Regions from separate parts of the Pseudoalteromonas sp. SWXJ133 genome, predicted to be linked through region 2. Evidence: predicted binding sites of a transcription regulator. Region 2 holds the regulator's gene; the other holds the start of a gene.
What was found. The regulator FliA, encoded in region 2, starts transcription of late flagellar genes. The targets are predictions, from matches to a motif close to CTAAAGNTNNNNNNNNNNNNGCCGATA.
Positions count from the first base shown of each region.

Region 1 (18,595 bases), on a different contig from region 2:
TGAGCGCTCGTATATGCTAGAACCCGGGAAAATAGACATCAACGCGCCAACAATCTCGCCTTTATGACGCTCGGCACCCGCACTTAGTAGCTGACACACTAACACATTATCAAACTTATCGATTGTAACGCCTGGTAAGTAATCAGATTCAGCAGCACATAATCGAAACCCTGTTAATCCGCCTTCTTCTATTACTTGGCTACGTGCTTCTAATGAGCGACGTAAACGGCGTTCAAAAAAGTTTTGATCGATTACTTCTTTTTCGTCAAAGCTCCAAACACGTGCGCGAATTTGTGAGTGAGGGCTGTAAGCAGCAGTTGCTAAAAACTTACCTTCGCTATCGTGAATCGTTACTGTGTCGCCTAATCCAGGTTTACCTTTAATTTTTTTGATGGCTTTTGAAAATAACCAAGGGTGTTTTCTTTTTAATGATTTATCGCGACCAGCTTGTAGGTAAACGGCAGATGACATAAGGCTTCTCAGTAGTAATAAATAAGTGCTGTATTTTAGTCAAGCAGCGAGCAACATACAATGAATGTTTTGCAAGGTGGGCATAAAGCACGGTAAAGTACGGATAATTTATCGATTCATTAGCTTTTGGAACCTAATAGTGCCCGACGCCGTTTTAAGCCCCGATTTAAAAATACTTAATTCACAATGTAGAGAGTTTATAGCCTCTTTAGTGCATGCCGATGTAGCTCACGATATTACCCATATAGAACGAGTGGTGCGCGTTGCAATACAGCTATGTAATGCGGAGCAGGCAAACATGTCAGTTGTATTACCTGCAGCGTGGATGCATGACTGTGTGGCGGTGGCTAAAAACCACCCTGATCGTGCAAAAGCCTCTACTATGGCAGCCGATAAGGCATTGGAATTTTTAAAATCTATTAATTATGACGAGTCACTTTTTGATGAGATTCATCATGCTATTGCGGCGCATAGCTTCAGCGCAAATATAAAAATTAAAACAGTTGAGGCGCAAATAGTACAAGATGCTGACAGAATGGATGCATTGGGCGCTATTGGGGTGAGTCGCTGTATGAAAGTAGGTGGATCAATTTCTCGGCTATTGTACAACCCAGAAGACCCTTTTTGTGTTGAACGCGAGGCTGATGATAAAACATACACGCTTGATCACTTTTTCATAAAGTTATTACATATTGCCGATAGCATGAATACGCCATCAGCTAAAGCAGAAGCGAATAGGCGTACAAGGTATATGCATGAATTTTTAGAGCAATTAAAGTCAGAAATAGGTGAGTAACGTGAATAATACAAGCATACCTAAATTATCTGGGATTGATCATTGCCATTTAAATGTTGATAACTTGGTTGATGCCGTTAAGTGGTATGAGCGTGTTTTAGGTTTTAGTGTAGTACCCGAGCTTGCCTTTTGGGATGAGGACGGACGCGGCCCTTTAACACTTGAAGATGCGAGTTCAACAACTCGTTTAGCACTTTTTGAAGGAGAGGGGCGTAGTAAAGGGATTGCATTTTTAGCCAGCGGGGATCAATTTATACAGTGGCTCAATCATTTTGAGAGTTTAAATATAAAAGTAGTTTTAGCAGATCATGGTGTAACGTTTTCTATGTACTTTAAAGATGAGAGTAGCAATAGCCATGAAGTTACGTCACATGACTATCGTTATATAAAGTCTTACTACCCAAATGTTGAGCTTGGCTCTCACAGCGCTAAAAAGAATTAGCTTTCTTGATTTGCATTTTTTATAGCAAGAATATCGTCTAAGTTTTTCACAAATAGTTCGATTAGAGCGGGATCAAAATGAAGTCCTGCTTGCTCTTGCATATGCAAAACTGTTTTCTCTACACTCCATGCCTCTTTATAAGGGCGTTTTGAAGTCAGAGCATCAAAAACGTCAGCAACGGCAACAATTCTTCCTTCGACGGATATATCCTCACCTTTTATACCATTTGGATAGCCTGAACCATCCCATTTTTCATGGTGTTCAATTGCAAGCGTATGCGCAAGTTGTAATAAAGGAGAAGATGAGTTTGCTAAAATTTGTGCACCAATTAGAGCATGCTTTTTCATATGCTCAAATTCTTCGTTGGTTAAGCGCCCTGGTTTTAATAAAATAGCATCGGGGATACCTATTTTCCCTACATCGTGCATTGGTGCCGCTTGGCGTAGTAATTCAGCTTGGTGTTCTGGCATCCCTAGCGCTAACGCTAATACTTTACTGTATTGACTCATGCGTACTATGTGCTCACCAGTGTCGGTATCTTTATATTCAGCAGCGCGGCCAAGACGTTGTACTAAATCTACATGTGCTTGTTTTAATTGCTCTGCTTGCACTAGCGACAAGTGAGTTTTAACTCTAGCTCTTACAATAGCAGGGCTTATTGGCTTAGTAATATAATCTACGGCACCTAACTCAAAACCTTTATATTCATCGCTTTCATCACCAAGTGCAGTTACAAAAATAATTGGGATGTGTGATGTTTTAGGGTTGCCTTTAACTATTTGACATACTTCAAAACCATTCATATCTGGCATCATTATGTCTAGTAAAATTAGCTTTGGTAGTTCTTTTTCAAGTAGTGCCAATGCGGCATCACCCGATTTAGCAAACGACATACGATATTGATTACCTAACACTTCGCGCATTACTTTTAGATTTGCAGGCTCATCGTCAACAATTAATACTCGTGGCCTATCTGTCGTAAAATCCATTAATTAATACTCATTGTTTGTTAGTTTTTCAAGTAAGGTTTCTAGTATTACGTGTGCTTTATCAAAATCAAATTCGTCAAAGGCTTCGGCTATAGCATTAACTTCATTTTTATAGATTGAAGGTATGCCGCGTTGCAGTTTTGCTAGTAGCTCATCATTTAATTCTGCATTTTGTGCATCTTGATAAAGCGTCTTACACAATGACTTAATTTCATCAATTGATAGCGTATCTGAACTACTATCTTCAGGCTTACTACTTGGCTTATCGCAAGTATTTGATGACAGCAGTTGTGAAATGACAAGTAACTCGCTTTTTATATCGTCTAAAGTACTAATAACTTTAGCGTCACTTTGCTTTCTTTCTAAATCGGTTAATAACTTCATTAATGTTATTAGGCCTAAGTTACCAGCAACACCTTTAAGTGTGTGAATGGTGCTATCGACATCTTTTATGTTTGATAATTTATCACTGAATAATGTTTCTAACCGTTTATTACTGTCACTAATAAATTTAGTAATCTCTGTAAGTTGCTTACACTTAGAACCCCAAAGGGCTAACCCTTTTTCAAAATCTATATGCTGCACTTTAGGATCGCTTTGCGATATAACTATTTCTTTTGCAATACCAAGACCAAGCACTTGTGCTATTTCTTGGTTTAGCTGATTTATATCGACGGGTTTGTTTGCAAAGCCATTCATGCCTGCTTTTTTAGCTGTAAGCTTATCTTGTTGTAATACACTGGCTGTGAGCGCGATAATTGGCGTGTATTTAATTTGTCTTTGGTTTTCTATTGCTCTTATTTTTTGTGTTGCCTCTATGCCATCACACAATGGCATATGTATATCCATTAAAATGACATCAAAGTCTTGTTCTTCAAATACTTTAATCGCTTCAAGTCCGTTAGATGCCTTGGTAACTGCATGCTGATCGCGTGATAGGAGTAAAGAAAGTAGTTCTGTATTTTGTTCTATATCGTCAACTACTAACACCCTAAGTGCAGGCAGTTGGGTGTGTAGACCATCAAAATGATCTATTTTAGTTTCGTCACCTAAAGTAAGAGGCAATGAAAAGTAAAAGCAGGTGCCTTTACCTAGTTCACTTACTAAGTTTATTGTTCCGCCCATAAGTTCTACAAGTTGTTTGCTTATGGTAGTACCAAGACCTGTACCACCAAAGCGGCGAGTAGTAGTACCATCGGCTTGTTCGAAAGGTTGAAATACTGCTTGAATACGATCTTTTGCAATACCAATACCGGTATCTTGCACTTCAAAAAACAGATGCTGATTTTGTGTTATACCAACGGTTACGGTAACAGAGCCTTTTTCGGTGAACTTAATAGCGTTACCAATTAGGTTGGTGAGTACTTGTCTGAGTCGATCTGGGTCGCCGTAGTACGTCGTACTTACAGATTCTTTAATATGGAGTTTAAGTTCTAAATCTTTCTTTTTAGCTTCTAACCAAAAAGTAGAGATAATACTGTCTATTACTGGTTTTAAACTAAAGTGCACTGGCTCAATGGTGAGCTTACCACGTTCTAGTTTCGCAGAATCGAGTATCTCATTTAACAATCTAAGTAATGAACGCGCTGCATTATTTACGATAACTAAATGCTTTTGCTGTTCTAGATCAAGTGGAGTGTCCATTAATAAGTCGCTGAAACCTATTATAGAATTCATAGGTGTGCGTATTTCATGGCTCATATTAGCCATAAAAGATTGCTTTGCATGAGCTGCTTCTTCAGCTTTAAATTTAGCTTGCTCTAGTTTTTCTTCATATTCCTTACGCTCAGTAATATCAACTAAAACACCATCAATCCACTTTGCTTGGCCTTGGGTATCAAAGTCGATGCTGCCTTTATCTAGGAGCCATAATATTTTACCATTTCTGTGGCGAATCCTGTATTCGATTGAATATTGACGTTTTTCTTCTACGGCTTTTGTGACGGCATCAACAATAGATTGCTGATCTGACTTTAAAATTAGATCGTTAAATTCAATGCAATGTTCAGTAAATTCATTGGGGTTATAACCCGTTAACTCATTGATACTTGGACTAATAAAAAGCATGGTCCAGTTATCATCAAACTTACATCTGAAGGCCACACCTGGCATGTTATTCATTAAAGATCGATACTTTTGTTCTTTTTCTTCAAGGTTCCTTTGCAAAGCTCGTTGCTCTGTTAAATCTGTAATAAAACCAACAAATAACGGGTTTTGGCCAGACTGATTTACCTGACCAATACCTAAACGAATAGGAAATAAATGCCCATCTTTGTGCTTTGCACAGACATCTCGATTTATACCTATTACTTTACCTAAATCAATATTATGCGCGTTTGAGAGGTAGCCATCATGGTATTTTGCAATGGAGTCATCCATCAGCATTTTCACGTTTAGGCCTTGTACTTCATTTTCGTACCAACCAAATATTTTAGTTGCTGATTCATTAAAGCTCAAAATAATACCTGTATGGTCGATTGTTACAATACCATCAATGGCTGTACCTAAAATTGCGTTTAAGCGAGACTCGTCAGCTGACTTCTCTTCAAGTAACATTCGGTAGCGAACCATGCCATTTATTACAGCAACAACGCTAGTGATTGCAATTGTTGCTGTTGCTACAGAAATAGCAACAAAAGTAAGGCCCGCATTAGCGTTTACATCATCGTAAATAAGTGGAGACGTTGCAACAAAACGTGTTGCAGCCATCCCCATGTAGTGCATACCTGCAACAGCTAAGCCTAAAATAGTTGCACTAATTAAATTATTTTGTACTGGTGTCAGATCTGAAAAAATACGTTCGAGATTAAAGCGACTGTATAAAGCAATAAAAGAGAGAAAAATAGCCACTATAATTGACAAACCAAACATGAGTGGATCGTATCGAAGAAGAGGGGCAAGCTCCATTGCTGCCATACCACTGTAATGCATAGTGCCAATACCAGCGCCAAGCAACACGGAACAAATTGATAATACTTTTAAGTTACCATTACTGTTTACAAGCATTGATACCGAATACTGGCAAGCAATTAACGCGGGCAAAAAAGACACGAGTGTAATAGTTGGATCATAACTAATGTTGGTACACAGTGAAAACGCGAGCATACCAATAAAATGCATGCTCCAAATACCGGCTGAAAAAACAATAGCAGCTGTTATATTTGCTAAACGTTGATAACCAGGAAACTTAGTTTTTTTTGCTAAATCAATGAGGCGGGTAGTAAAAAAAGCTGCAAAAATAGCTATCAACACAGACATGGAAACTAAAACAGGATCATAAACGCCATTAATAATTAAGCTTGGGTCTTGGTCAGTAATAAAAAAAGCTGATAACATAATGGCTCAAAATATAGTCTTTATTGAATAAGTTTAATCTAATTTACTAGTAAATAAACAATTATTTCATTGAACCACTATGAAAAACACTTTTATAACTATATGTTATCTTTTGTTTAGCAAGTAGTATTTCTTTAGTCGTTGTTTTTTATTTTAATATGGTGTTATTACAATACTAAAATATATTAATGTGTCTTTGTTTTAGTATATGTAGGGCTAAATTGTATTAAAGTAGTGGGTTAGTGAGTTTATTGTGGCTAATAGCTTTTTAGCAACTTTATCTTAATTGCAAAGTGGATAATTTTTATCTGCACTAAAATAGTTTATGAGAAATTAAGTGTTTGAATATCAGTTAAAGAAAAGTGTTAGACGAAAAACAGTTGCTATAAAAGTACATAAACGAAAGGTGACCGTGTATGCACCAAACTTTGTCGCAAAAAAGCAAATTGATACTTGGTTATTTGATAAGCAAAAGTGGGTTGCAGAGCAATTAAAAAAACAATTTTTAATTGAGGACACTAAGCAATATCCTTTTGAATCTAAAAAAATCAGTGTTTTTTCAGAAACTATTTATTTGAAACTGGACTCAGGCCAAGATTCCAAAGTAACCCCGTATGATGACCACTTACTTATTACAATATCTCCTCGAGTTAAAAACACTTATCAAAAGTATCGACAGTTATTAGAGAGTTATCTTAAAGAGCAGCTTATTGCATACATAGAGATGCGTTTAGCGTATTTCTGTACTCAAATGGGTGAAGAGTTACCAAATGATTTAAAAATAGCTGTTTATAAACGAAAGTGGGGGAGTTGTAATAGCAAGCGAGAACTCACTTTTAATTTACATCTTATAGGTGCTCCTTACCACGCTATAGATTATGTGATTGTTCATGAGCTTGCCCACTTAAAGTATTTAAATCATAGCAAAGCTTTTTGGCAGCGAGTAGAGGCGTTTTTCCCCGATTACAAAACATCATCTAATTGGTTAAAACAAAATGGTATGAGTTTACAATGGGTGTTTTGATGTTACTGAATATAGGAATATAGGAATATAGGAATATAGGAATATAGGAATATAGGAATATAGGAATATAGGAATATAGGAATATAGGAATATAGGAATATAGGAATATAGGAATATAGGAATATAGGAATATAGGAATGCTAGAGAAGTGGTGGAGGGAGCTGGATTCGAACCAGCGAAGGCTGAGCCGTCAGATTTACAGTCTGATCCCTTTGGCCGCTCGGGAACCCCTCCACACTAATTTTATTGCATTTGGCCCCACTTAACTTAGCGGTAAGAAAAGTGGTGGAGGGAGCTGGATTCGAACCAGCGAAGGCTGAGCCGTCAGATTTACAGTCTGATCCCTTTGGCCGCTCGGGAACCCCTCCAATGCAACGGCGCTGATAATAGCAAATTGCGTATTTAAGTAAAGAAAAAAGCTAAAGAAAATTGAAATAAAGCCGATAAATATCTATCAGTTACCACAATCGGCTAAAGACTATGCAAATAGATGATTTGTTAATCACAGAGAGTCAGTTAAACAGTAGACTCAATAATAGTGTGCATGAAAATCGTCGTGGCGAATTTGCACTATTATTAGCGATGCTGTCACATGACGCACTCGACTTTAGTCAATTTCATTTACCAAAAACTGAAATAGATAATTTAGTTATAGAAGAAGAGGCATTAAGAAAGCAATTTGGTGCAGGTCCAAAGCAACTTTTGGCCCCTGATGAATATAATATGTTGATTGGACAATTTAATGCATCATTTATATCTCAAGAAGGAGCGCGCTGTGGTATGGCAAGTATTAAGCTAAGACAATGCTTAAGCCCTGAACCACTTGCGATTAGAAATGATGATAAGCATATTTCACTTAATATAATAGATAATTGTGAGCTTGCTGTCAGAAGAAGAATTAAAAGCGAGCAAACGCAACTAGCTAACCTTCCTATAGATACAGCTGCTTTTTACGACAGCCTTAATAATGATGCATTACATCAACCACTTCAGCTCATTGCGGTGTGATATATGATTGTAATAATCATCAGTTAATATATGCTTCATAACGGGTCTGCTTTATATATATTGCTAATAATTGATTTAATGAAAAAAAAGCATCCAAAAATTAAATGCAATTGCTATAATGGCGTCAAATGGTATGACATGAAATGCCATTATCATTAAACCAAGGTAATTAGGAACGTAATGAAGAAAACATTCACGCTAAATCACGAGAAAATCAAATACCCTCGTATGGTTGATGCTGCAAAGCACGAAGTGAAAAAATATTTGAAAAGAGAGCGTAATAAAACGCTACCTGAAGATGCTGACTATTGGGCATTTGACTGTAAGTTTGGTAACACAGCTGAAGATGCGCAAGTTGTGCACGTTGCTGAATTAAGTAACCAAATTGGCGAGATTGAAAAGCAAGGTTTGACCTCTTTCTATGTAGAGATTTTAGCTCGACCTGCTCAACGTCAACAGTTAGATTTAGATGATGACGAATAACACATAATTTAATTAAGTGTTTGAAGTTTTAAAATGAGCCCAAGTGGCTCATTTTTTGTTTTTATATCTTAAAAATTTGCAATAAATCATTTTTATTGGCTAGTTTAGTAGAACTAGCTATTGCTAACATTTGCATAACAAAATGGGGTGTTATAGGGTGTATTTAATTAAAAAAATAAAACAGTTGTACTATGCCGATAAATTACTCTGACCATCAATTAAAATTAAGCTTAAAGAACTCTAAAGTACTTGTAGTTGACGATCAGTTATTAAGCTTAATTGTATTAAAAAAAATATTATCTGAGCATTTTAATGTTATAACCGCTGGAAGTGGTGAAGAGGCGATTGAAATTTGTAATGTAGACGTACCCGATATAGTACTGCTCGATATTAATATGGGTGGAATGAGCGGTATTGAAACATGCCTAAAATTAAAAAATAATACTGAGACACAAGATACCCCGGTTATTTTTGTTACATCATTTGAAAATGAAGAAGAAGAGTGTTGGGAAGCCGGAGCTGTTGATTTTATTAAAAAGCCTATTAAGACAGAAACTTTATTTAGAAGAGTTCGTGCGCATATAACGTTAAAATTACAGCACGACTTATTAAATCAAAAAGTATTTCTAGATGATTTAACACAAGTGTTTAATCGTCGTTATTTTGATGCGCATTTTAATAAAATGGAACGAAGCGCCTTGCGAGAAAAGGTCGACTATGCGCTCTTACTCATCGATATAGATTACTTTAAGCAATACAACGATATTTATGGTCATGTGCAAGGTGATAAGGTGTTAAACCTTGTCGCACAAACTATTACAAATAGTTTGCAAAGACCAGCCGATTTTGTAGCTCGTTATGGCGGCGAAGAGTTTGTGGTTGTTCTGCCTCATACAAGCACTGAAGGTGCTATTTGTGTTGCTGATAAAATCAAAAAAAATATAATTGATTTAAAAATCCTTCATGAATATTCAGAGTACGGGTTTGTTACCATTAGTATTGGCGGTTCCACGTTACAACCTTACGAAAGTAATAAAAATACTTTGCAAATTGCAGACGAAAAAATGTATGAGTCCAAAATGCAAGGTCGTAACCAAGTGTGTTTTTAAGCTTAGCGAGCCAATAAGACTTGTTGATACTTAAAAACACCTTATAGGTGATAAATAATCAAATAAAATTATTACACGCTATGACATTTTTTGTACTTTTTATTGCTACCGCATGGGCAGTCATCATTTCTGCCCACTTTAATATCTTCAACAGGATATATAATGCCATCTAAATAACGCCATTGAGTATTTTCTTTAATAAACTGCGATTTTTCGTGAAGTTCACAAAATAAGTTTTGACAAAAATATTGGGCTTTAAATTCTACATTGCCAGTATCGTCATCATGGCTTGACCCAATTACATCAAGATTTATAAATCGACAGCTGTTAGCAAAATCATTGATTTCTTTAACCGGATTTTCAGCTTGTTTTTCCTTTGCGTAGGTTTGATAAACATATTCTGCATTTTTAATAACATAAGCACTGAATCGTGAGCGCATAAGTTGTTCAGGAGAGTTAGCTTGCTTAACAGATAAATGAAGCGGCTCGCAGCAATCGGCATAATTGTGCCCACTGCTGCAAAAACATAATGTGGTATTGAGTGAAGTCATAATAATAATACAAAGTCTAAAACATCAGTTTAACAAGCTTATTGGGCGAGTGATATCTCTGTTGTTTGAGACTTTTTAGTAAAACAGTATAGTTTTGTATTCGTTTTACTTAAATCGAACGATAAATTAGTCAGTAGTTGGTTATTAACTATATCGGTCCAGGTAATTACCGCTGCAAAGTTTCCGTTATGTAATGCAGAATTTAATACATACTCTAAATTTACTAGGTGCTTCTGTCTAATAACAAGTAATTTACTTGTATCAATAGAGCATGAGTCAAGTAAAGCTTTGCTCGGTACATGATCTGGAGCAATTAGTAACGTCCATGCATTAGAGCGATTGTATTGGTGTAATACTTTTAAAAGCTCAAAGGTCGCTGAAATTTCATCTTCAATTTGAATCAAATTCACGCAATCGCTTTGCTCATCTTGTTGGTAACTTTTAACTGTTCTTACGGTAATAGGCTGTAACATAATTTCACTCACTGGGTTTTTATACAGTATTTATATACAGTAGTTTATACAGTGCTTTCGTGCAAGCCTTTTATGCTATTTATTTGTACAGTTATTCAGCTTTTGATCATTGTTTTTATTTTTTAATTTATAATTCGTTATTAATCAGCTTGTTATAGGGTTGTTTTTGAGAGGGTATTTTCAAAATAAATTATTGAGTAATTTCTTCATTTTGAGATTTTATACTGTATAGGATTATCTTTGTAACCATATACAGTACTTCTACCATAGTTAGCTTATGTGTTTTCACTCGTGCGAGGGATCATATGAGAAAACTGGAGTTGGTGGATTTGTTCGTACAAACTTGCTGCATAACATTGAGCATCTTTAAATCGCTTAGTTTCGATATGTTTGCGTATATCTGTAACCGCTGCTGCGGCAGGTGCGTACCCTTGGCTACTTGCTAAGCTTAACCAAGCTACAGCATGAAATACACTTTGTGGCACGCCTTCACCTTTCACAAAAAATAAACCTAAATAAAACTGTGCTCTATGGTTTCCTGCCATTGCAGCAAGTCGCATCCATTTTGCAGCCAATGGAGCTTGATTATTTTTTAAATAATATAGGGCTTTATTTAAAATACTTTGCTCATCTTTTTTATTATCAACGGGCACAGAGGTATTTTCTGGTTGAGTAACAAAACCTAAAATATTATCTAGCTGTTGCTCTAAGTCTTGCTCACAAGGTGTTGTTTTAAGCATATGGGTTCATTTATTATTTTAACTGCTTTAATAGTTTAGTACAAAGCAAGGTGGAATGTCCTGTAAAAGTTAATTTTTGTGCTAAAATTCCGCCACTTTTTACTATCACAAGTTTATTATGTTCGAAGCCTTATTTAAACTGAGCGAAAATAATTCAACAGTTAAACGCGAATGCGTTGCTGGTCTAACTACCTTTATAACTATGGTATACATTGTATTTGTAAACCCGGCTATGCTTGCAGAGGCAGGGATGGATCAAGGGGCTGCATTTGTAGCGACATGTATAGCAGCTGCGATAGGCTGTTTTATAATGGGTTTATGGGCTAATTATCCATTAGCATTAGCGCCTGGTATGGGACTAAATGCCTTTTTTACTTATGGTGTCGTATTAGGAATGGGTTATACCTGGCAAGCCGCGCTAGGGGCTGTATTTATGTCGGGTTGTATATTTTTGTTTTTAAGCTTATTTAAAGTCAGAGAGTGGATTATTAATGCCATACCTCTGGTGCTTAAGCGAGCAATCGCAACGGGTATAGGTGCTTTTTTAGCATTAATTGCGCTTAAAAATGCAGGTATTATTGTCTCAAGCCCGGCAACATTAGTGCAGTTGGGCGATATTACTTCTCCTGGACCGTTATTGGCTATATTAAGTTTTTTTGTAATTGCAGCGCTTTTATACCGCGATTTTAAAAGTGGCGTGCTTATTAGTATTCTATTAGTGACTGGCATTGCTTTAAGTTTGGGGCTTGTTGAATATCACGGTGTTATGGCTATGCCACCATCAATAATACCTACTTTTATGCAGCTAGATTTTGCAGCCGCTTTTGATATATCAATGATGAGTGTTATTTTTGCTTTCTTGTTTGTCGATCTTTTTGATACTTCAGGTACATTAGTTGCGGTAACTCAAAAAGCAGGTTTAGCTGATGAAAAAGGTAACATGCCTCGTTTAGGGCGCGCATTAAGTGCTGACAGTTCAGCAACTATTGCAGGTGCGATGTTAGACGACTACATCGTATATAGAATCGGTTGCTGGCGTATCTGTTGGTGGACGTACTGGCTTAACGGCTGTGGTTGTAGGTATTTGCTTTTTACTAATGATGTTTTTTGCACCGCTTGCACAAATGGTACCCGCTTATGCTACGGCAGGTGCTATTTTATATGTCGCCGTACTGATGCTGCAAAATTTAAAGTTTGTAAACTGGGATGATATGACCGATGCAATTCCTGTCACTGTGGTACTACTAATGACACCATTAACGTTTTCGATTGCGCACGGTATTGCACTTGGTTTCATATCTTATACGGCGGTTAAAGTCTTGTGCGGTAAGCAAGATCAAGTCAGTATTAGTGTTTGGATATTAACAGCCTTGTTTGTTTTCAAGTTTGCATTTTTGTCTTAATGGCTAACAAAAAATACAAAAAAAGCCTGCATGAATTTTAATTCGTGCAGGCTTTTTTAATACTTATTTTTTAGTAAAAAAACGCTACCATTTCTTTTTAGGAGCAAACAGTATGTCTAAGTCGTCTTGCTCTTCTTCTGTTTTCTTTTTAAGTGCGCTTGCATTAGAGGCTCTGAGATCAACACTTATAGCTTCTAAGTAACCTTCTATTTCTTGATACTTAGATGTTATATATTCATCAGAGTAAGTGACTGCATTAAGCGTTGCGCGTGCTTTTTCAAAATATTGCCTAGCAGAACCAACCATACTTGCTGAGCGAGCAGATAGACCTCGTTTTATTTGATTTTCAATATTAATTCGTAGTTGAAGTTTTTCGAGACGCTTATCTTCAACTATAAAAATTTGGCTATCTACACGACCTTTATTATGTTCTGAGCGAAGAATAGCGCGTAATCTTTTAATGCCTTGAATTAAACTTACCAGCTGCTTGTCATTATTAGGCAAAGATAGAACTTCGTTATTACTACTTTGTACAGGGTTAGATAAATGTGTTTTTGCTTCGCTAAGACGGCTCTTTAATGCTTTAGAATTTGGCGAATTGATAACCATAGTGTTGAGTGCTTCATAAATACGGCGTTGTAATGCGCGCACTATGTTTTCAGATAGTGGTATGTTTACACTATTCATTAGTGCTTCTTCGGTTTCATCAAGTATAGCTTTTTGTTTTGTTAGTTCTTTACGACGTTCAGCTTCTTGTTTTTCTTTATATTGCTGTACAGCACTTACCCAAAGTGCAATCACAATCAATGCAACTATAAGCACTATTATAATAGAAACGATCATGGTGTAATTCTCAGATGTATAACCTAATTTTTTAATCTTACATTAAATATACGTTAACAGGGTAGCTTTGCGCTGATTAACTTAAAAAATATGCTAAAAATTGATAGATTAAGTATTTTATAAACTTCAGTAAGCCTGAGAACTTATAAACTTTAGCGGGATAATCATCGCTACCTGAAGCATATTTATTATGCTAGCCTTGAGCTCTAATCAGATAATTGCATACCTAAAGACCTAAAGTACTATTTTACGTAAATAACACTTGGTTTTAAGCGGCATTGCCTTTATAAATAATATGAATAATAACGTTAAAATTTGCAGCCATGAAATTACAACAACTCAGATACATCGTAGAAGTACAAAATCATAAATTAAATGTTTCAGCGACTGCTGAGAGTTTATTTACCTCGCAGCCAGGAATTTCTAAACAAGTACGCATGTTAGAAGATGAGTTGGGTGTACAAATTTTTGGTCGCAGTGGTAAACATTTAACGCATGTAACTGGTGCCGGCGAAGATATAATTAATATTTCTCGTGAAATACTCTCCAAAGTAGAAGGTATTAAAGCCGTTGCTAATGAGCATACGTTACCTGATCAAGGTAAGTTGAATATTGCCACAACACATACCCAAGCTCGTTATGCTTTGCCTAACGTTATTCAAGGGTTTATGAAAAAATACCCTGCGGTATCGCTTCATATGCACCAAGGTACTCCACAGCAAATATCGGATGCTGCAGCACGCGGTGATGCCGATTTTGCTATTGCAACAGAAGCACTGCATTTGTATTCAGATTTAGTTATGCTGCCTTGCTACCATTGGAACCGCAGTATTGTTGTTGCTAAAGACCATCCGCTCGCTAAGAAGGCAAATAGTTTAACTGTGGCTGATATTGCTCAATATCCACTCATTACATATGTATTTGGTTTTACGGGCCGCTCAGAGTTAGATAAAGCGTTTAGCGCACACGGGCTCGAACCACACATTGTATTTACCGCAACCGATGCTGATGTTATAAAAACATACGTACGACTGGGTTTAGGAGTTGGTGTTGTTGCTTCAATGGCGATAGATCAAGTGAGCGATACCGATTTAGTGTGTATTGATGCAAGCCACTTATTTGAAGCTAGCACGACCAAAATTGGTTTTAGAAAGGGCAGCTTTTTACGTACTTATATGTATGATTTTATCGAACGTTTTGCACCGCATTTAACTAAAGAGCGCGTGGAGCGAGCAAGCTTATTACGTAACCAAGATGACGTAGATAAGCTATTTGCAGATATAGAGTTACCCGTTAAATAATGTCACTACATTAAACGAATAATAAAAAAGCCGCCTATTTTAAAAATAGGCGGCTTTTTCTTTTTATAGCGAGCTGATTAACATTCGATAATATTAACAGCCAATCCACCGCGAGCAGTTTCTTTATATTTGGTTTTCATATCGTTACCAGTTTCAAGCATGGTTTTAATCACTTTATCAAGCGATACCTTTTGCTCGCCACTGCCACGTATAGCTAAACGTGAAGCGTTAATTGCTTTAATAGCGCCCATTGCATTACGTTCAATACACGGTACTTGTACTAAGCCACCAACAGGGTCGCACGTTAGGCCTAAATTATGTTCCATACCAATTTCTGCTGCGTTTTCTACTTGCACAACATTGCCACCAACAATTTCTGTTAATGCGCCTGCAGCCATAGAGCACGCAACGCCCACTTCACCTTGGCAACCTACTTCGGCACCCGATATAGAGGCATTCTTTTTATATAAAATACCAATGGCAGCAGCCGTTAATAAATAACGCGTGGCTATATCGCGGTCTACTTCTTTCACAAATGTGTGATAGTACATAAGCACAGCCGGTAAAATACCCGCAGCACCATTAGTTGGTGCGGTAACTACACGACCACCTGCCGCATTTTCTTCGTTTACGGCAAGGGCAAATAAATCAACCCAGTCCATTGCACGGAGCGGGTCGTTACTGACCTCTATATTTAGTTTTAAGTATAAGCTGGGCGCACGGCGTTTTACTTTTAAGCCGCCAGGTAAAATACCTTCGGTGCGCATACCACGGTCAATACAAGCCATCATTACTTTCCAAATATGGAACAATGTGTCTTTTACTTCGTCTTCAGTGCGCAGTGTTTTTTCGTTTTTCATCATCAAGGTAGAAACACTAAACCCAGACTCTTTACACATCTCTAGTAGTTCTTTTGCGCTACCAAATGGGAAGGGGGCTGGATTTTCTTCTCTAATATCGAGGGCCGCCTGTTTTTCGTTTTCAAACTCTTCGTCGGTAACAATGAAGCCACCGCCAATAGAGTAATATACTTTGCTGTAAATTTTTTCGCCGTTGTTTGAGGCGATAATTTCCATTGCATTAGAATGCTTAGGCAGTGTTTTACGACGATGGAAAACAATAGCACCTTGTTTTGGAAACTTAGCTTTGTGTGTTTTGTTTAGATAAATAACCTGATCTTTTTCAATGGTCGCTAAAATATCGTCGACTAAATCGGCATCAATTGTTTCAGGATCGTAACCGGCTAAACCAAGAATTACGGCTTTACCCGAGCCATGGCCAACACCTGTTTGACCAAGAGAGCCATAAAGCTCTACTTTAATATCGGTAACATTTGCTAATAATTGTTGTTCTTGTAGGTCATTAACAAATAAGCGTGATGCGCGCATTGGGCCAACGGTGTGTGATGACGAAGGGCCAATACCAATGCTAAACATATCAAATGCACTGATCATAATGTGTGTGTCTCTACTTTGTTTTATCAGCATGAAGCTGCTCTTTGAACGGTCGAGCATGATAACGTGGAATTGTGATTGTGTAACTACTAATAACGAAGATTTAAACTGGTAAGGCGAGTTGTTTTGTAAAGTTTTTTATAATGCTTGCAGTCGCACCCCAAAGTAAACCATGCGGCGTTTTAAAACCTTGCAAAATAACCGTTTTCCCAAATCGTTGAAAAGGTAAGGGTTGCCAATTAGCTTCGTTATTTAACTCAGTGACAGAGAGCAAAAAGCTCGCTTGTACTTCATTATAGTCATTTTCCCAGGTGGTGTTTTTTTTGAGTAAACCCACATAGGGGCTAATACTAAAACCCGTTAAGGTTGAATACTCAGGTAAGTGACCTAATACATTAACGTTGCTTTGGGCAATATTTAGCTCTTCTTTTAGTTCGCGAAGTGCTGTGGTGCGAAGGGTAATGTCGCTTACTTCAAACTTGCCTCCGGGCAAACAAATCTCCCCAGGGTGATGGTGTAAATAAGTAGGGCGTTTACACAGTAAAATATGTGCATGGTTATCTATATCAATAATTGGCAGCATAACAGCGCTAGCGCGTTTTTTACGTGTGTCTTTTAACTGGTTTGGCACAGCTGTAGGGCTTAACAAAAAGCGCGCCATAATGTGTTCACTATTCAAAGCGACCTACTGTTTTAATAAAGGGAGGATTTTATTTACTTTATCGTAAGTTTCTTGATATTCCAATTCGACTTTAGAATCAGCGACTATTCCGCCGCCTGCCCAGCAGTAAATTTGCGCTTTGTGGCACACCAAGGTGCGAATAGTGATACTCGTATCCATATTTCCACACGCACTTAAATAACCAATTGAACCACAATAAATGCTGCGGCGATGCGGCTCTAGTTCTTCAATTATTTCCATCGCTCTAATTTTGGGTGCGCCTGTGATTGAGCCCCCCGGAAAAGCCGCTTTTAGCTGATCGACCGCTGTTTTACCTTCATCAAGTTCTGAGGTTACCGTGCTTACTAAATGGTGCACTGCCGGAAAGCTTTCAATAGCAAAAAGGGAGGGGACGTGAACGCTGCCTGGTTTTGCTACTTTGCCTAAATCGTTACGTAGTAAATCAACAATCATTACATTTTCGGCGCGATCTTTAGCTGATGCTGCGAGTATTTGCGCTTGTTGTTGATCCTCTAGTGCATCTGCTTTTCGTGGCAGTGTGCCTTTAATTGGTTTGGTTTCTACAACGTTATTATTTACAGATATAAAGCGTTCAGGAGAAATTGATAAAATAGCCCCTTGAGGGTGATTTATAAAGCTTGAAAACGGCGCTTTATTTGCCTCACGCAGTTTAATATAAGCTGCCCAAGGGGAGCCTTCAAACTGAGCGTTAAAGCGCTGCGCTAAATTAATTTGGTAACAATCGCCACTTTTTAAATACTCCTCAATTTGGGCAAACTTTGCAGCGTATTCCGTTTCGCTCATATTTGATTGCCAGTCGCTGTTTAGGGCAAAGGACTGCGTATTAACTTGGGAGTTAACGTGTGTATTTAAGTATTGCTCATAAAGCGCTAATCGATCGGTGTTTGGCTGCGATACATAAAACCAGCTTTGTTGCTGCTTGTCGTAAATAAGGGCATCTAAGTAAAGGCCAATAGCCATTTGGGGAAGATTAATATCCTCAATAGCATGAGTGGGGATGTTTTCAATTGTACGGCCTAGGTCGTAGCCAAAGTAGCCAAGCCAGCCGCCGTTAAAGGGTAAATCGTAACCGGCTTTTGTTTTATCAAGATGCGAAAGCTCATTATTCATAATTTCAAAGCAGTTATCATTACTTTCTATATTATTTAAAAAGCTTTTATTATTTTTTACTTCAAGGGTACTTTGCGGCTCAATGGCAATAATATCAAAACGGCTGTTTATATGATTACTATTTGCAGAATCTAATAGAATTGCGTAATGCAAATGTGAAAAATGCGCAAAAACGTCAATGCAGTTTTGTGTTATGCCTAATTTAATACAATTTTTTTTATTGTTTAGCATTTACTGCCCCTTTAAGAACTGGCTCGAAACGGGCTGGGAGGGTATCATAAGTCAAATTTTTTGGCAGCACTAAGCTGTAAAAAACAGTGCAAACCACCGTCACCGGTTTGATTTAGATTACGCGACAA
Region 1 is NZ_JADYXJ010000014.1:70,223-88,817, forward strand. Features, by position in the region: gene I6F40_RS11925 (class I SAM-dependent methyltransferase) at 1-471, opposite strand, end outside; gene I6F40_RS11930 (HD domain-containing protein) at 536-1,267, shown strand; gene I6F40_RS11935 (VOC family protein) at 1,269-1,709, shown strand; gene I6F40_RS11940 (response regulator) at 1,706-2,698, opposite strand; gene I6F40_RS11945 (MHYT domain-containing protein) at 2,702-6,034, opposite strand; gene I6F40_RS11950 (M48 family metallopeptidase) at 6,372-7,058, shown strand; tRNA gene I6F40_RS11955 (tRNA-Tyr) at 7,208-7,292, opposite strand; tRNA gene I6F40_RS11960 (tRNA-Tyr) at 7,342-7,426, opposite strand; gene I6F40_RS11965 (VC2046/SO_2500 family protein) at 7,539-8,066, shown strand; gene I6F40_RS11970 (DUF6172 family protein) at 8,247-8,549, shown strand; gene I6F40_RS11975 (GGDEF domain-containing response regulator) at 8,741-9,658, shown strand; gene I6F40_RS11980 (YchJ family protein) at 9,730-10,209, opposite strand; gene I6F40_RS11985 (SulA-like leucine-rich domain-containing protein) at 10,248-10,682, opposite strand; gene I6F40_RS11990 (tetratricopeptide repeat protein) at 10,958-11,422, opposite strand; partial or broken gene I6F40_RS11995 (NCS2 family permease) at 11,541-12,825, shown strand; gene I6F40_RS12000 (hypothetical protein) at 12,910-13,668, opposite strand; gene cysB (HTH-type transcriptional regulator CysB) at 13,992-14,969, shown strand; gene I6F40_RS12010 (L-serine ammonia-lyase) at 15,047-16,423, opposite strand; gene I6F40_RS12015 (NUDIX hydrolase) at 16,527-17,102, opposite strand; gene pabB (aminodeoxychorismate synthase component I) at 17,109-18,467, opposite strand.
Region 1: the regulator FliA is predicted to act here: its motif matches at 7,478-7,504, upstream of I6F40_RS11965 (VC2046/SO_2500 family protein).

Region 2 (14,325 bases):
GAGTAAATTTTAGCGTCAGGGTCATCGTATTTTTGCGCCGCTTGTTGTTGTATCAAATCTTGATTTTGTTGCTCAACCTCAAGCACTCGTTTACCAATACTTAAAAGTCCTGTTCTAAGCTCTGATATTTCACTTCGCAAAATATGTGTTTGCTCTGAGCTATCTTTCAGTTGCTGTAATGCAGCATTAATTTCATTCGCTTGTTTGTTTTTTAATGCAATTATTAGCGCAAGCGATATAAGTCCTACCGCTAACGCTGATATAGCTATACTAAGTAACAGCATAATTTATTTGGTAAAGCTTATATATCGCTTAACTCATCCCATTCGTCATCACTGAGTAATTTATTTAAATCAACTAAAATCAGTAACTCGTTTTCACGATTACAAACGCCTTGAATAAACTTAGCACTTTCTTCAGTACCAACATTTGGTGCACTATCGATTTCAGAGCTGCGCAAATAAACAACTTCAGATACGCTGTCAGCTAAAATACCTATAACTTGCTCTTCAGCTTCAATAATTAAGATACGAGAGTTGTCAGTTGCATCCGCAGGTAGCAAACCAAAACGAGCACGAGTATCAATAACTGTTACTACGTTACCGCGTAAGTTAATAATACCAACCACATAAGAAGGAGCACCTGGCACCGGGGCTATTTCAGTGTAGCGCAGTATTTCTTGAACTTGCATTACATTTACGCCGTAAGTTTCTTCTTCTAACTTAAACGTAACCCACTGTAAAATTTCATCATTATTATCCGCGTTTTTATTTGCTGACAGTAATTTATCTTGATTCATGCTATTACCCCGTAATGGTCATTACTTCTGACGGCTATCTAAGCCTTTCTCTAATAATATATTTAAATTATCAACGTCTATTAAAGCACACATTTTTTCTTTTATAACGCCTGCAAGCCATGGGCGCTTACTTTTATTTGTACGCCATTTTACATCTTCTTTACTCAATGTAATGTTATTTATCAACTTTTCAGCTAATAAGCCCCACTGGCTATCACCTAAGGTAATTAAATACTGATAATCTAAAGACGCCTCTAATTTATCATCATACTTTTCTGGCATTACCCAACGAGCAGTATCAACAACATTAAGCTTCTCTTCTCTGTTGAGCATAACGCCTTTAAACCATTTTGGCTTACCAAATAAATGATTTACTTCACCTAATTGATGTATACCGCCTAATGCTTTTAATGGTACAGCCAATGTTAAACCAGCGACTTCAAAAAATAATGCCTGAAATTCGCCGTCAAAATAGTCAGACTGACAATTGGTTGCAATCTGTGGTTCTGGCTTTTCTATAGCATTGCATATCGATTTTATTACTTCATCGTCAACAGCTTTTTTGGCTTCAATCATTGGTTCAGTTTCAACACTGAGTAAGTCTTGATCAAATATTTTTTCTGTGGCTTTTATTTGTTCTTTGGGCTTTAAATGAATGTGCGCGTGTTGTGAACTATCTGGAACTTGCTCAAGTAATTTTGCAATTGGCTCAAGGTTATCTACAGGCTCGTCTTCACATAACAAAGCCCCTAGATATTGCTTCATTACTTTTTCATTCGCAAATAATTGCTTACTCATTCATTAACCTTGTTCAATTAAATATTCTAGCAGTGCTTTATATGCGTATACACCACGCGAACGAGGACAATACTCTACAGGCACTTTTTGCGCAAAGCTTGCATCTCTAAATTTAGTATCTACCGGTATCACACCTGGCCAGACTTTATCACCATATGTACTTTGCAGTGTTTTATATGCTTCTAACGATGCTTTAGTACGTTTATCATACATAGTAGGGATTATAGTATATTGATAATCTTTCGCTTGAGAGGTTTGCATTAATTCCATAGTCCGCATCATTCTATCAAGCCCTTTAAGTGCTAAAAACTCCGTTTGCACAGGCACTAAAATTCGTTCGCTTGCTGCAAGCGCATTCACCATTAACACCCCTAAAACTGGGGGACAGTCTAAAATAGCATAGTCGTAATGTTCGCTTATTTTTGCAAGTGCTTTTTTTAATATTAATCCCATTCCTGTTTTATTACCCATGCTTCTATCAAGCGTGGCTATTGCCATAGTTGCGGGTAAAATATCTAGATTTTCAAGTGTTGATGGGCATAAAGCTTGAAGTATCTCTTCACTTTGCATACTTGTGCCACGCGCAAAAATATCATAAACACTCACTTCTAAATCCTCTGAATCGATGCCAAAGTAATAAGTGAGTGATGCATGAGGGTCTGTATCTATAAGCAACACACGCTTACCTTGCAAGGCTAAAATACCAGCAAGGCTCACTGCGGTCGTTGTTTTACCAACCCCCCCTTTTTGATTAGCGACAGTCCAAATCTTCACATTACATCCTAATTACTGTTCATTTCGCGTTGTTATGCGAATACCACCATGAGGCAAACGAATTATTTTTATTGTGTCGTCATCTGAAGGAAGTTCAACTTCAGGCGCTACCACTAGATGCTCACTTGCTTGTCCATCTTTGATGCTTTTTTTTTGTGGTAAACCATACTTAGAAAGTGCAATAACAACTTTACGATTCTCTGCTCGCCCTTGTTCTGTATCATTACTTACAAAAGGTGAATATTGACCATAACCTTCTATCGCCATTCTGGCAGAATTAATACCCAATGCTTCAAGCTCTACTAAAATTGACGTTGCTCTAGCTACCGAGAGTTCCCAATTTGAGCGAAACATTTCATTACGAATACTTTCATCATCAGTATAGCCACGTACTCTAATATAGTTATCTACTGGAGCAATAATATCTTTAACAATCTTTACAACTTGTTTTGCTCGAGAGTGAGCAACTGAGCTGCCACTTGAAAATAACATACCTGAGCTTAGCTCTATAATCAGCCAATCTTGATTAAGCTCTAAACTAGCTTCCCCATCACGAATTTCATCAATAAGCGCTGACTGTAATTTAGTTAATAAGCTGTCGAGAGGCTTTCCTAGATATTTTTGTTGTATGTTACTTGTATCACTTTGACCGTCGAGTAGCTCTGGGCCTTGTTCTTCTTTTAAAATACTTTCGCCGTAAAGAACTTCTTGTTCAGGTGTTACTCTATCAGTCAATATCCCATTACCATTAACGCCTTCACCTTGAGCAGAGTGCTGGCGGGCTGATTTATCAAAAACATGTTCGAGGGAGTCTGACAATATTTGAAATTGCTCTTCTTTGTTAATCGCTATTGCATACAGCACGACAAAAAAGGCAAACATAATGGTCATGTAATCGGCATACGATACAAGCCAACGTTCTGTATGCTGGTTTTTAGGGGCAGAATGGCGAAGTCGTCGGCGCAACATGTTTACTCGTCCACGAAATTAGGACGCTCTACGCGGTAGGCTTCAAGCTTTAATTCTATATTGACTGGGCTTTCGCCGATGCTTATTGCAATGATGCCTTCGGCAAGCATTTCATGGTAAAGCATTTTTTGCTCTACACGCTGCTTTAATTTATTTGCCATAGGTAAAAACAATAAATTAGCTAAACCAACACCGTAAATCGTCGCAATAAATGCAGTTGCAACGCCAGCACCAAGCATTTGCGGATCGGTAATGAACGACATTGCCTGTATTAAACCAAGCACGGCGCCTAAAATTCCAATAGTAGGGCTGTAGCCCCCCATTGCTTCATAAACACGAGCGGCTTCGAGTAAACGATCGCGCTCTAGCAGTAAATCTATTTCAAGAGTATCACGTAGTTTTTGCTCTGAGCAGCCATCGACAAGTAAGCTTAGACCTTTTGCAGCATAAGCATCTGAATTGGCTAACGCTTCATTTTCAAGCGCTAAGTAACCTTCTTGGCGCGCTTTATAAGACCATCGTTTAACTTGCTCTATTGCTTCTTCAATATCGTATTGTGGCGCGACAAAAACCCAAGAACTCATATTTAGCATTTTTTTAAATGTGCTAGCCGATGTTTGCAACATAACAGCGCCAAGCGTGCCGCCGAATACAATAATAAGCGCAGGGCCATTAAATAGGGCAGAAACAACGCCTCCTTCTAAAGAGTAACCTAGTCCTATTGCACCCAATGCCACAAATAGTCCGAATATTGAGAGCTTATCCACAACCCACCTCTCTCTTTATCCGTGCAGCAACATCACTAAGTGCTAAACTCTCACTTGAAAGCCCCGCATTAGCAATTGCTTGAGGCATTCCGTAAACAACACAACTCTTTTCATCTTGTGCCCAAATGGTTGCACCCATTTGTTTTAACATTCTCGCACCATCGCGTCCATCAGCCCCCATACCTGTTAGAACAATAGCAAGTACATCACCTTGATACGCTTTGGCTGCACTAGCAAAAGTAACATCTACGCTCGGTTTGTAGCTTATTCTCTCGCTATGATCCTCAAATACACGCAGTGTTCTATTTGCCCCGCGCCCTTCGACCATCATCTGCTGTCCACCAGGTGCTAAATAAGCAGTTCCAGGCTGTAAGCGATCACCTTGTTGTGCTTCTTTCACTTTTATCTGGCACAGGCCATTCAAACGTGCCGCAAATGCGGGTGTAAATGCTGCAGGCATATGCTGAATAAGTAAAATAGGGTGAGGAAAATTAGCTGGTAGTTGGGTCAATATAGTTTGTAGCGCAACAGGCCCACCTGTGGACGTACCAATAGCAACGAGTTGGTATTGTTTTCCACTTGCTCGCACTGTGGCTACATCCGAATGTATAAATGCAGCAGGTGCTGATCTTTGAAAACTTCTATCTGGTTGTTTTACAGGGGGCGTTGATGTATTCGTTCCTTGCGGAAGTGAGCTTGTTATCGCTCTAGTTGGTATTACTGACTTAGGTGGTGTTACAGGCCTAAATGTTCCTGCTAAACGTCTTCGCCCTATATCTTTCACTTTATTTTGCAAAAGCTTTATAGCGTCTTCATTATTACGGGCAATATCTTCAAATTTTTTCGGTAAAAAATCCATTGCTCCAGCATCAAGTGCATCAAAAGTTGCTGTTGCGCCATCACGTGTTAGTGATGAAAACATTAGGATAGGAGTTGGATTACTCGCCATTATTTCTTTAACTGCGCTAATGCCATCAAGCACTGGCATTTCGACATCCATGGTGATCATATCAGGACGTAATTGAGCTGCTTTCTCAACAGCTTCTCTGCCATTAACAGCAAAGCCTATAACTTGTATGTCGCTATCTTGCTCAAGGATTTCGCTTACTCTACGGCGAAAAAAACTTGAATCATCAACAACTAAAACTTTAACGGCCATTTAGCTCTCTTATTAAATTTATGCGTAGGTATATATTAAATATATACCTACTTTATTATTAGCCAGCGTAATGTTTTAACATGCTTGGAACATCTAAAATTAGTGCAATGCCACCGTCCGAAGTAATTGTAGCGCCAGCCATGCCTGGCGTACCTTGCAATAATGCATCGAGCGGTTTAATAACTACCTCTTCTTGACCAATTAATGAGTCAACAACAAAACCAACTTGCTGCGTACCAATTTGAACAATAACTACGTGGCCTTTTGCTTTTCGCTGCGAACGATCTGTGCCTTTAACTAACCAATGCTCTAAGTAAAACAACGGTATTGCTTTTTTACGCACTATAATTGTTAGTTGCCCATCAACCACATTTGTTTTTGTTAAATCTAAATTGAATATTTCACTAACACCAGCTAGTGGTAACGCAAATGTTTGTGCACCAACAATTACCATTAGGGTCGGCAATATAGCTAAAGTAAGTGGTACTTTTATTTCTAAAATAGTACCTACGCCTAACTCCGATTGAATACTTACAGAGCCATTTAGTTGGGTGATTTTAGTTTTCACCACATCCATTCCAACACCACGACCAGAAATATCAGAAATCTCTTCTTTAGTAGAAAAGCCTGGTGCAAAAATAAGGTTATAAGCATCAGTATCAGAAAGTCGACTCGCTTGGTCGTGATCGAGTACACCTTTACTAATTGCGATTTTTTTCAGTTTTTCAGCATCCATACCAGCACCATCATCTTTAATGGTTAGCAATATATGATCGCCCTCTTGGGATGCTGATAAAGTAACGTTACCTGTTCTAGGCTTACCTGCAGCCTCACGAACCGCTGGCATTTCAATACCATGATCAACTGAGTTCCTAACTAAATGCACAAGTGGATCAGCAAGAGCTTCAACTAAATTTTTATCTAAATCGGTTTCTTCACCTACAAGTTGTAAGTTGATATCTTTGTTTAAGCTGCGTGCTAAATCGCGTACTACGCGAGGGAAACGGCCAAATACCTTTTTAATTGGCTGCATTCGCGTTTGCATAACCGCGCCCTGAATATCAGCAGTCACTACATCTAAGTTCGATATTGCTTTACCCATCGCCTCGCTATCTGAACTAGTTGCTAAACTAACCAGACGATTTCGTACAAGTACTAATTCACCAACCATATTCATAATTTGGTCAAGTCGTTTTGTATCTACGCGAACTGTTGTTTCGGCTGCAGGCGGCGCTGTTTTTTTAGGTGCTGCTTTAATAACGGATTTTTCTGCCGGCTTAGAAGCAGGAACTTCCGCAGGTTCTGGTTTTTTTATAGGCATACTTGCTTTAGAAGCTGGTGCAGCAGGCAAAGTAGGCTGCTTTACAACGGGAGTACTCTCTATTGATTTAGGAGCAGTACCTTTACCGTGAAGTTCATCAAGGAGTGCTTCAAATTCGTCATCACTAATTTCATCATCTGATGAATTTAAGTTTGATTTAGCAGGTTCTGCTGGTAGTTTTACAGCGTTATTTTGCTTAGGCTCTTTAGTTGTAACATTACCAAAACTGCCAACACCGTGTAACTCATCTAGTAAGTTGTCAAATTCGTCATCTGTAATGTCACCATTAAAGTCACTACTTACTAGCGGTTTTTCAACAACAGGACCTTGGCCTTTACCGTGTAGTTCATCAAGTAAGTTTTCAAATTCATCCTCAGTGATTTCGTCTATGTCACCAGTACTAACTGAAGGAGTTCCGCTAAATAATTCATCAAATGCAAATGGATCATCGTCAGCTGCTGGCGTATCAACCACCTCATTTTGAGATTGCTCAACATCTGTTTGTGAAGATACTCCGTTCAGTTCAGCTTCTGTTGGAGGTAAGCCTAATATATGAAGGGTTTCAAGTAATTGAGGGTCTGCAGGTTCAGGCTTATCTCTATTTTGAATAGTTGCGAACATTTCATTAATAGTGTCGAGTGCTTGTAAAATAACATCCATTAATTCTGAATTAACCGTTCGCACGCCTTGACGTAATAAATCAAATACGTTTTCAGCACCATGACAAGCATCAACAAGCTCCGTCATTGCAAGAAAGCCTGCACCACCTTTAACAGTATGGAAGCCTCTAAATATAGCGTTTAATAATTCAGTATCTTCTGGATTATTTTCCAGTTCAACTAACTGTTCAGATAAAAGCTCTAGGATTTCTCCTGCCTCTACAAGAAAGTCTTGTAAAATATCTTCATCGACTTCAAACATGCAGTTACTCTCCTCTTAAAAGCCCAAGCTTGATAAAAGATCATCGACTTCATCTTGATCAGACACAACATCATTACGCGATTCTTTATCAATAATAGGGCCTTCTGGACCTGCTAAAGTTTGTGTAACAACTGGTTCTTCTATTTTTTGTTGTTCTATTATCTCAGCTGTGCTGTCATCTTGAGCAGCAAATGCTGTTAAAAGATGAAGTAAGCTTTCTTCTACTTCTCTAACAAGCTCAATAACGCGACGGATAACTTGCCCTGTTAAGTCTTGATAGTCTTGAGCCATTAATACATTAGTCATTAAGTTCTGTAGCTCATCCGTTTTATGATGAGAGTTATTCATAAACTTATCGATACTGTGACACAGCGATTTAAACTCACCGAGCTCAATCTCGCGGCTCATTAAACGATCCCATGTCGGTTTGATATGGGATATTTCATCGGCCAATTGTTGAGCTATAGGTAAACTAGCTTCAACGGCATCCATTGTTTTATTAGCGGCATTTTCTGTCATTTCTATAACATAATTAAGTCGCTTTTTAGCATCTGGAATAGCATCTGTAGTTAGATTAGCCAAACGAGTATCAAGCTCAAAGCCTTTTAGTGATTCGTGCAATTGACGAGTCAATTTTCCAACTTCAGCAAATAATTCAGAGTGTTCTTTAGACGCAGTCTCCAAAATTAATTGATTTGCTTTATCTTGTTCATCATTTTCTAAAAAAACAACGAGTTGACGAGCTTGTTCTAACGTTATTTGAGGCGCAGCAGGTGCTGGCATAAGCCTCTCCCTTATCATTTAGCCTAAACGTTCAAATACTTTTTCTAATTTAGTTTTTAATGTTCCAGCCGTGAATGGCTTAACAATATAACCATTAACACCGGCTTGCGCTGCTGCTATTATTTGTTCTTTTTTAGCTTCTGCTGTTACCATCAATACGGGAATATGTTTTAACTTATCATCCGCACGAATTGCTCTTAAAAGATCAATGCCTTGCATTCCTGGCATATTCCAATCGGTAACCACAAAATCGAACACCTGATTTTGTAACATAGGCAAAGCTGTAGAACCATCATCAGCTTCTTGAACGTTAGTGAAACCTAAATCACGTAACAAATTTTTTATAATTCTTCTCATTGTTGAAAAATCATCAACTACAAGAATTTTCATGTTTTTATCCAAAACATCCTCCAGTGAGGCCTTAACCTGTGTTTACTTACTACTAATTTATCCAGTCATTGATTTTAGCCTTGAGCTTAATCATCGCCTGACCATGTATCTGACTTACACGCGATTCACTTACATCGAGTATATGTCCTATTTCTTTTAAATTCATTTCATCGTTATAGTACAAAGAGAGCACCATTGCATCACGCTCCGGTAGTGACTTAATTGCACTTAGTAAAGATGCATTAAACCGCTCTTTTTTTACATTATTAAAAGGTCTATCTAGTGCAAAATCCTGGTCTATGGGAGTAATAACATCCTCATCTATGCCAAGGTCTTCAATACCTAATACTTTACTAGAATTTACATCACTTAAAATATGATGGTATTCATTAAGCGAAATTTCAAGTTTTTCAGCAACTTCTGTATTCGTTGGTTCACGATTAAGACTACTTTCGAGCCAAGTAATTGCCTCTGCAACCTGTCGGCTTTTTCGGTGTACTGAGCGAGGAGCCCAATCACCACGGCGCATTTCGTCAAGCATAGCTCCGCGAATACGAATACCTGCAAAGGTTTCAAAGCTTGCGCCCTTTGTCGCATCAAAGTTTTTTGAAGCTTCTATTAAACCTATCATCCCCGACTGAATTAAATCGTCAAGTTGAACGCTAGGAGGTAATCGAGCAATTAGATGGCACGCCACCTTTTTGACAAGTGATGCATGCTTCTCAACAATCACATTTAAATTTTGTGTTGATTGATATCCCATAGCTCTATTCACCAATGTTGTCATAATTAGCCGTTTACTAGCTTCTCAATGAAAAACTCTAAATGACCAGATGGTTGGTTTGGTATTGGCCATTTAACTGCTTTGGTTGCCAACGCTTTAAAAGCAAGAGCGGCTGGCGAATTTGGAAAAAGTTCTACAATCACTCTTTGACGACGCGTTGCTTTACGCATATTTTCATCATAAGGAACGGTGGCTACTAGCTCCATTGATACATCTAAAAAGCGATCTGTAACTTTAGAAAGCTTTGCAAACAATTCCGTGCCTTCTCGCATACTGCGGACCATATTGGCAACAATTTTGAACTTATAAACACCATGTTCACGACTTAATACTTTAATAAGTGCGTAAGCATCCGTTATCGATGTTGGTTCATCACACACGACAACCATTACATCTTGTGCCGCGCGTGAAAAGCTCAGTACCATGTCTGAAATACCAGCGGCTGTATCTACTATCAAAATATCAAATTCGGTATTCAATTCGCTAAATGCACGAATTAGCCCCGCATGCTCAGATGGTGACAGTTCAACCATACTTTGCGAACCCGATGTAGCGGGTACAATTTTAATACCTGCTGGGCCTTCAACTAAAATTTCGTCAAGCTCGCATTCACCAGACAAAACGTGTGATAAATTGCGCTCAACACGCAAACCAAGCATAACATCACAGTTTGCTAAACCTAAGTCGGCATCCAGTACTAACACTCTATTACCTTGCTGCCCTAATGCAATAGCGGTATTTAGAGAAACATTTGTTTTCCCTACTCCACCTTTACCACCGGTTACAGCAATAACTTTTACGCCATTGTTACTGTTCTGACTCATTTTTCGCAGGCCGCTTGCTTGATCTAATACTGTGTTAATCATACATCCCTACTGAACTTGACGCCACTGATTGATGCCTTGAATCTTGTGCTTTTATTCTTTTTAAATACAATTGCTCAGCCTTTTTTACTAGTTTTTCAGCATTTGCAACACGAATATCTTCTGGTACTCGTTGACCATTAGTAAGATACCCTATTGGAAGACGATTTTGAATCGCAATACTAATAATTTCACCTAAACTTAATGACTCATCTAACTTAGTGAAAATACAGCCGCTTAACTGTACTTTTTTAAAGTGGCGTACTGTTTCTTGTAGTACATTAATTTGTGCTGTGGCACTTAGTACCAGGTAGCTACGAATATCCACACGTTGGTTGCGCATTAACGTATTCAACTGCTCCGTTAAACGCAAATCTCGTTGACTCATACCTGCAGTATCAATTAATACTAGTCGTTTATTACGCAGATGATATAAAACTTCAGCTAGTTCATTAGCATCTTTAACTTGCTTTACACCACAACCAATAATACGGCCATAAGTTGCAAGCTGCTCATATGCACCAATTCTGTAAGTATCAGTGGTTATTAGAGCCACTTTATCAGCGCCATATTTTTGTGCGCCTAAAGCTGCAAGTTTAGCAACAGTCGTTGTTTTACCAACACCTGTTGGACCTACTAATGCATATACCCCACCTTGGCGAAGTATTTCATTATTAGTTGTTTGCATTTGATCCTCGACCATCGTTAACAATGCTTTCCAACCTTGTTGACGAGATACGTCATCAGGTACGAAACATGCCATTTGTTGCGCGACTTCTTTATCAATACCCATGCCGACTAAACGGTCAACCATACAAGCACGTGTAGGATCGCGTCGCGCCATATCTTGCTGCATTAAACCAGACACTTGATGTTCTAATAATTGACGAATTGCGTTCATTTCTTCACGCATGGTTGTCATTTCTTGGCTTTCATTATTTGGTTTTTGTTGAAGAGTCGTTACTGGGCTATCTAAATCATCAAAGTCGCGATCTAAATCATCAAAACCCAAACTATCTGCTTGAGTTTGTGGGCGAACTGGCGCTGCATTTTCAGGAGCAAACATATTTTTAATACGCGGCTGCGCAGCTGGTTCTTGATAGTTATCAGTAGTATCAATACCCGATTGTGAAAACATAGATGCAAGTTCAGGGGAACGTGGACGCGGCGACTGACGCTCTAGTAATGCTTGTAAGCTGTCAGCCACTTTTGCTTGAGGTTCAGGTTTGGCACGCTGAGGCTCTGGCTTTATAAAATTATGCATACTTTGCTGTGCTGCTTGAACACGAGGCTCAGCAGTACGTTGTGGTTGCGCTGCTTCTTTAGGGGCTGCTTTGTCATAATCAACTGCCGCTACAATTTCTACACCGTTAGCCAGCTTCTTATTTGACATAATAACCGCATCAACACCTAATTCATCTTTAACTTCTTTAAGTGCTGTGCGCATATCTTTAGCAAAAAAACGTTTTATTTTCATGATTCAACCCCTTTAAATTCTTATTGTTGGCCTACAGAGCTAACAATCTTGATCTGTCTTTCATCTGGTATCTCTTGATAAGACATCACTCTCAATCCTGGAATGGTGTACTTAACAAAACGAGATAACACAGTGCGTAACATTCCTGACGTTAGCAATATCGAAGGCTCTCCAGCCATTTCTTGGTTCTGATGCGCTTGCGTCAATGACACTTGAAGTCGCTCAGCAAGTCCTGGCTCTATACCGGCACCTTCGTCGCCTGCATTTTGCAATGACTGATGCAACATCTGTTCCAACTCAGGCGCCAAGGTTATGACAGGAATTTCTGATGACATGCCCACTGCATCTTGAACGATTAATCTTCGCAGTGAAATACGTACCGCAGCCGTTAGTACATCAGGGTCTTGGCTACGCGGACCATATTCAACAAGGGTTTGAACAATTGAGCGCATGTCGCGAATAGCCACCCCTTCATTCAATAAATTTTGCAGTACTTTTACAATTGCAGTTAATGGTAATACATCGGGTACTAATCCTTCCACTAAACGAGGGTGGCTTTTAGCAAGCATATCAAGCAGGTTTTGGACTTCTTCATGTCCTAGTAGCAACGCCGCACTGTTAGTTAATAACTGGCTAATATGGGTTGCAACTACCGTGGCAGAATCGACAACGGTGTAACCAAGTGATTGTGCTTCATCTTTTTGATCAGGCTTAATCCAAACTGCATCAAGGCCAAAAGCAGGGTCTTTAGTGTCGACTCCTTTAATTGGTCCAAACACTTGCCCAGGATTAATCGCTAGCTCGTCGCCATGTTTAAGCTCGCTTTCACCGGTTGAAACACCCATTAGTGTTATTCTGTATGCATTAGGGTCAAGCTCTAAATTATCGCGGATATGTACAGGTGGCACCAAAAAGCCAAGTTCTTGAGAAAGCTTTTTACGAACCCCTTTAATACGATTAAGTAACTCACCACCCTGTGATTGGTCAACTAAAGGAATTAATCTGTAACCTACCTCTAATCCAATTACATCAACCTGTTGAACGTCATCCCAACCAAGTTCTTTTTGCTCTTGTTTATTTGCAACACCCGTTGCAGCGCTTCCACCATTAGCTGCTTCCTCAGCCTCTGCAGCGGCGGCTTTTAATTTACTTTGCTGTGTGTAGTAAGCTAAATAGCCTAGTAACGCACCTAAACTTAAAAAAGCAAAGTGCGGCATGCCAGGCACTAACCCCATAATGATCAAAATACCAGAAGCAATAAAGAGTGATTTTTCATTACCAAGTTGTTTCTTGAATTGGTCACCCATATTGAGCGACTCATTTTGGCGTGTTACAACAATCGCTGTACCAATTGAAAGCAGTAAAGAAGGTAGCTGAGCAACTAAGCCATCACCAATAGTAAGTAAAGTATATACTTCCATGGCATCGCCAAAGCTCAAATTGTGCTGAATCATACCTACAAACAAACCACCAACAATATTGATGATCAATATAACAATACCTGCAATGGCATCGCCTTTTACAAATTTACTCGCACCATCCATTGAGCCATAAAAGTCGGCTTCTCGGGTTACTTCCTCGCGGCGATCACGCGCTTGCTCAGCACTTATAAAACCAGCATTTAAATCGGCGTCAATTGCCATTTGTTTACCCGGCATTGCATCAAGGGTGAAACGTGCAGATACCTCAGATATACGCCCAGCACCTTTAGTAATTACTACAAAGTTAATAATGATCAGAATTAAAAATACAACCAAACCAACAGCGTAGTTACCACCAATAACAACTGAGCCAAACGCTTCAATTACTTTACCAGCAGAATCACCACCATTATGACCTTCAAGTAATACAACTCGAGTACTGGCAACGTTGAGCGCTAAGCGCATAATCGTAGCGATTAGCAATACAGAGGGGAATATACCAAACTCGACCGGCTTCATCGTGTAAACAGTCACGAGTAAAACCACTAATGCGAGGGCAATATTAAACGAGAAAAGAATATCGAGTAAAAATGGCGGCAATGGTAAAATCACCATTCCTAAGGCAGCAAGTACAAGCAAAGGAGTACCGACCCCTTTGGCATAGTCTTTTTTGTCTCTGTTAAGTTGTTGTAATACCGCTTTAAAACTCATAATTCTACAATTTCAAAAAATTGACACTGCATTGAATTAGCAATAACTATTCCAAGTTACTAGGTTAACGATTTTAATATTTATAGGCATCTGGGATGGGTAGCTTATTGTTAAGCTTAGTTGGGCGTTTTCCGCGCCCTTTATTAAAGCGCTTAAGCTGAAATACATAGGCTAAAACTTGCGCTACAGCGGTGAATAACTGATCCGGTATTTGTTCGCCAACTTCAGCAGTATGATAAAGTGCTCGAGTCAGCATCGGGGATTCTAAAATAGGTACTTCATTCCCTATTGCTACTTTTCTAATTTGCATCGCCATTTCATCAATGCCCTTTGCAAGCACAATAGGCGCTCCTGCACGCTCTGTGTCATATTTTAATGCTACCGAATA
Region 2 is NZ_JADYXJ010000010.1:45,945-60,269, reverse strand. Features, by position in the region: gene I6F40_RS09735 (DUF2802 domain-containing protein) at 1-284, opposite strand, end outside; gene I6F40_RS09730 (chemotaxis protein CheW) at 302-799, opposite strand; gene I6F40_RS09725 (chemotaxis protein CheW) at 821-1,597, opposite strand; gene I6F40_RS09720 (ParA family protein) at 1,601-2,371, opposite strand; gene I6F40_RS09715 (flagellar motor protein MotB) at 2,384-3,340, opposite strand; gene I6F40_RS09710 (flagellar motor protein) at 3,343-4,107, opposite strand; gene I6F40_RS09705 (protein-glutamate methylesterase/protein-glutamine glutaminase) at 4,100-5,266, opposite strand; gene I6F40_RS09700 (chemotaxis protein CheA) at 5,325-7,508, opposite strand; gene I6F40_RS09695 (protein phosphatase CheZ) at 7,524-8,291, opposite strand; gene cheY (chemotaxis response regulator CheY) at 8,310-8,693, opposite strand; gene I6F40_RS09685 (RNA polymerase sigma factor FliA) at 8,734-9,444, opposite strand; gene I6F40_RS09680 (MinD/ParA family ATP-binding protein) at 9,471-10,331, opposite strand; gene flhF (flagellar biosynthesis protein FlhF) at 10,324-11,805, opposite strand; gene flhA (flagellar biosynthesis protein FlhA) at 11,826-13,937, opposite strand; gene flhB (flagellar biosynthesis protein FlhB) at 14,011-14,325, opposite strand, start outside.